Regions from separate parts of the Schinkia azotoformans genome, predicted to be linked through region 1. Evidence: riboswitches for the same ligand, from Rfam matches in the RefSeq annotation. Region 1 holds a riboswitch; the other holds the start of a gene.
What was found. Region 1 has a riboswitch for S-adenosylmethionine ahead of P9E47_RS10615 (methionine ABC transporter ATP-binding protein). Riboswitches for the same ligand answer to the same signal wherever they lie in the genome.
Positions count from the first base shown of each region.

Region 2: it holds a riboswitch for S-adenosylmethionine, as region 1 does, so the genes downstream of both, P9E47_RS09865 (YezD family protein) here and P9E47_RS10615 (methionine ABC transporter ATP-binding protein) in region 1, are expected to answer to the same signal.

Region 1 is NZ_JARSMD010000017.1:165,349-167,552, reverse strand. It holds gene P9E47_RS10620 (O-acetylhomoserine aminocarboxypropyltransferase/cysteine synthase family protein) at 1-811, shown strand, start outside; SAM riboswitch class I at 915-998, shown strand; gene P9E47_RS10615 (methionine ABC transporter ATP-binding protein) at 1,130-2,155, shown strand; gene P9E47_RS10610 (methionine ABC transporter permease) at 2,148-2,204, shown strand, end outside.
Region 2 is NZ_JARSMD010000017.1:16,927-19,130, forward strand. It holds gene P9E47_RS09860 (methionine ABC transporter ATP-binding protein) at 1-894, opposite strand, end outside; gene P9E47_RS09865 (YezD family protein) at 1,039-1,227, opposite strand; SAM riboswitch class I at 1,314-1,418, opposite strand; gene P9E47_RS09870 (YceI family protein) at 1,552-2,079, opposite strand.

The DNA.
Region 1 (2,204 bases):
AGTGGCAAATATTGCCCACGCGGCAGGTATTCCTTTAATCGTTGATAATACTTTTGCAACACCATACCTTTTAAGACCAATCGAATTTGGAGCTGATATCGTTGTTCATTCAGCAACAAAATGGATCGGTGGAAATGGTACGACACTCGGCGGAGTCATTATTGATGGAGGAAAATTTAATTGGAATTCACCGAAGTTCCCAGGCTTTACCGAGCCGGACCCAAGCTATCATGGTCTAGTTTACGCTGAAGCTATTGGTGCAGCTGCTTATATTATTAAAGCTAGGGTTCAATTATTGCGTGACATTGGTCCGGCATTAAGTCCATTCAATGCATTCCAACTAAGCTTAGGTTTAGAGACATTACATGTCCGTATGAAAGAACATATCGCAAACACTAGAAAAGTAGTGGGATACTTACAAAACCATCCTGCTGTTGAGTGGGTATTATATCCGGAACTGGAAAATCACCCTTCACATGCTTATGTTTCAAAATACTTACCAAAGGGTGCTGGTTCAGTAGTTGTATTTGGAATTAAAGGTGGACGCGAGGCAGGAAGAACCCTAATTAATAACGTAGAGCTTTGGTCGCACGTAGCAAATGTCGGCGATGCTAAGAGCTTAATTATTCATCCTGCAAGCACTACCCATTCACAATTAAATGAAGAAGACTTGAAAAAATCAGGTGTTTCTGAAGACTTAATCCGTCTATCAATTGGTATTGAAAATATTGACGATATTTTAGAAGATTTAGAGCAAGCAATTGAAAAAGCAACAGGAGTTACTTCAAGCCTAACTAACGCTGCAAAATAGTAAAATATGATTAATAGATGGAAACAGTTAACATTGACATAAAGTGGTTATCCATGCTAAACTTTCAAACATGCTAATATTTTAATATAATAAATCTTTAAAACTCTTATCAAGAGAGGTGGAGGGATGTGCCCGATGAAACCCGGCAACCGTCAAGTGACATGGTGCCAATTCACACAGATGAGAGAAAGGAATCTACCAAGCCTTTCTGCCCGTCTGCAGAAAGGCTCTTTTATTATAGCTCTCTTTAAGTTATATTTTAGTATTATGAGTGTTGAAAGGTGTATAATAGCATTTGGAAGAAGGTGAACGTTTAGCATGATAACTCTTAAAAATGTCGAAAAGATTTTTAAAACAAAAAATGGTGAAGTAAGAGCTGTTGATCATGTTGATTTACAAATCAACCAAGGTGAAATCTATGGAATTATCGGATATAGCGGTGCCGGAAAAAGTACGTTAATTCGGTTATTAAATAGACTAGAACAAGCAACAGCCGGTTCAGTCGAAGTGGCTGGGCAGGATTTGACAAAAATAAGAGGGGCTAATTTACGAAAAGCTCGTCAGGAAATTGGAATGATTTTTCAGCATTTCAATTTATTATGGTCAAGAACTGTAAGAGAAAATATTGCATTTCCTCTTGAAATAGCAGGTGTAGATAAAGCTGAACGAATGAAGAGAGTAGATGAACTGATTAAGTTGGTTGGTTTAGAAGGCAGGGAAGATGCCTATCCATCGCAGCTAAGTGGAGGTCAAAAACAAAGAGTCGGGATCGCAAGAGCTTTAGCCAATCGCCCAAAGGTTTTACTTTGTGATGAAGCAACTTCTGCGTTAGACCCACAAACAACAGATCAAATCTTAGACTTACTTGTGGATATTAATAAAAAACTAGGGCTAACCATTGTTCTAATTACTCATGAAATGCATGTGATTCGCAAAATTTGTCACAATGTGTCAGTCATGGAAAACGGTAAAATTGTTGAGCAAGGGTCTGTCTTGGAAGTATTCCGTAAGCCGCAACAGCCGATTACAAAACGTTTTGTTAATCAAGTGACAGAGCCTGAGGAAACAAAAGAAACAATTGAACATGTATTAAAGAAATATCCAGATGGTCAAGTTATCCAGTTAACATTTGTTGGGGATGATGCTGAGCAGCCGCTGATCAATCAATTAATCCGTAAATTTACAATTAATATAAATATTCTTCAAGGGAAAATTTCGCAAACGCAGAGTGGTGCATATGGGACATTATTTATCCATCTTGATGGAAGTCCGGATGAAATCAAGGAAGCGATCACCTTTATAAGAAGTCATAAAGTTGATGTGGAGGTGATTGACCATGCTTGAGACATTACTTCCGAATGTAAAATGGCCTAAAATGTGGGAAGCGACTGTC
Region 2 (2,204 bases), 150 kb from region 1:
CTTGATGTATTCAATTTTTCCGTGAAGTATATTTCCTTTAATATTAAAAGTCTGAAGCATATCTGATACAATCGACTCCTCTGCTACCTCTCCTTTGAAAACAATTTTTACAATTTTTCCTTTTTTATTTGCGATTAGCCGATCAGGTAATCCGAAATGTAAAATTGTATTAATAAATTCTTTTGTTAAATCTTCCTTAGGATTAGCAAAAACTTCATACACCGTACCTTCCTCGATCACTTTTCCTGACTGCATAACCGCAACTTTGTCACAAATTTCTTTAACAACTTCCATTTCATGAGTGATCAGAACAATGGTTAAACCGAGATCCTCATTAATCTTTTTTAGTAGCTTAAGGATTGCTTTAGTCGTTGTAGGATCCAATGCCGATGTTGCTTCATCACATAGAAGTACATTTGGTTCATTCGCTAACGCCCTTGCAATGGCTACCCGCTGTTTCTGTCCGCCGCTTAATTGCGAGGGAAAGCTATCTTTTTTATCTTCAAGTCCCACTATCTCTAAAAGCCCAAGGACACGGTCTTGAATTTCAGCTTTAGATTTCCTTGCTGCCTTTAATGCGAAAGCAACATTCTCAAAAACAGTCTTCGAACTTACTAAGTAAAAATGTTGAAATATCATGCCAATCTTCAGACGCGCTTTCCTAAGCTCTACTTTATTTAAGGAAGTAAGTTCAACTTGATCAACATATACTTCTCCAGAAGTCGGCTTTTCTAATAAATTTAAACACCGTAAAAGTGAACTTTTTCCTGCTCCACTATACCCAATAATCCCAAAAATCTCTCCTTTTGCTATTTTCAGAGATACATGATCCACCCCCACTACAATTCCTTTTTTTGAATGATAACTTTTCACAAGGTTGTGAACTTCGATCAAATTCCCCACTCCAATCTTTGATAATTTAGGGCTTTTAACAAAATAAAAAAGCCCCTAAAGTTTTAGTACATAGTTGCACCTAAAAACTAAAGGAGCCTTCGGTGGTCCGATCGGCAAAAATATAATTTTGTTAGAGTCTTACTTTTAACTTTCATTTGTTCTAGGAGTCTTTGCTTTTTTTTGTTGTAATTGAAACCGGTGTTTTTCATTCTTTTCAATTTGTGTCACCTGTGAATCATGAACTGTTATTTGAACCGTTCCAAATTCTAAGCCTTCTAATGCATAAATAATTTTCTCAAGAACTTGGTGATCAATTCGTGTGTTTAAAGACAATGAAACCCTCTCCTCCCCAATCTTTTTTACATGTAAAAAACCCTCGTTCATTTTGAAAGAGGGTTAACCTGACAATGTCAATTTTCACCTTATCTTTCAGAATGAAATCATTCTGCAGGATTTAGCACCGTTCCATTATGGAGGTTGCTGGACTTCTATGGGCCTGTTCCCTCAGTCGCTCTTGATAAGAAATTATTATATTGATTAGTAATTAATGTCTATAATAAAACCAAGTAATCCAATTGTCAATGAATTATTTAAATTTTTTAAATAATAAAGAAAAAGGCATAGCCCAAGAATAGGCCATGCTTTTGCTTGCATACATTATGCTACTACAAACTCAAAGTTTGCAGATAATTTTACATCTTTACCAACTAGGAAGCCACCAGTTTCAAGCGCTGCGTTCCAAGTTAAACCGTAATTTTCACGGTTGATTTTTCCTTCCACATCGAATCCTGTTACAGTGCTGCCATCCATTGGATTTTTAGAAACACCGCTAAATTCTACTGTAAACTTTTCTGTATTTGTTACATCTTTAATTGTAACTAATGCTGTTAATTCATATTCTTCATCAGAGATTTTTTTAATCGATTGACCTTCGATTTTGATAGTTTGGTATTTTTCTACGTCGAAGAAATCTGCTGAACGTAGGTGTCCATCACGGTCATCATTATTTGTACTGATCGATGCGGCATCAATTGTTGCAGTTATTTTTAAACCTTCAAGATTATCAATATCACCTTCAACAGCAACATCGAAGTTTTTGAATTCACCTTTTGCCTTGGAAACCATCATGTGTTTCACTTGAAATCCGATCCCACTGTGTACTTTATCTAATGTAAATGTTGACATATTATTCGTCCTCCTAAAGTTCATTGTTTATTTTTTTATTAACTTACTTTATGTAACTAAATATAATATATTTATCAAATCACGTCAAGTAATTTTGAGAAAAAAAATTACTACAATAAGAATGG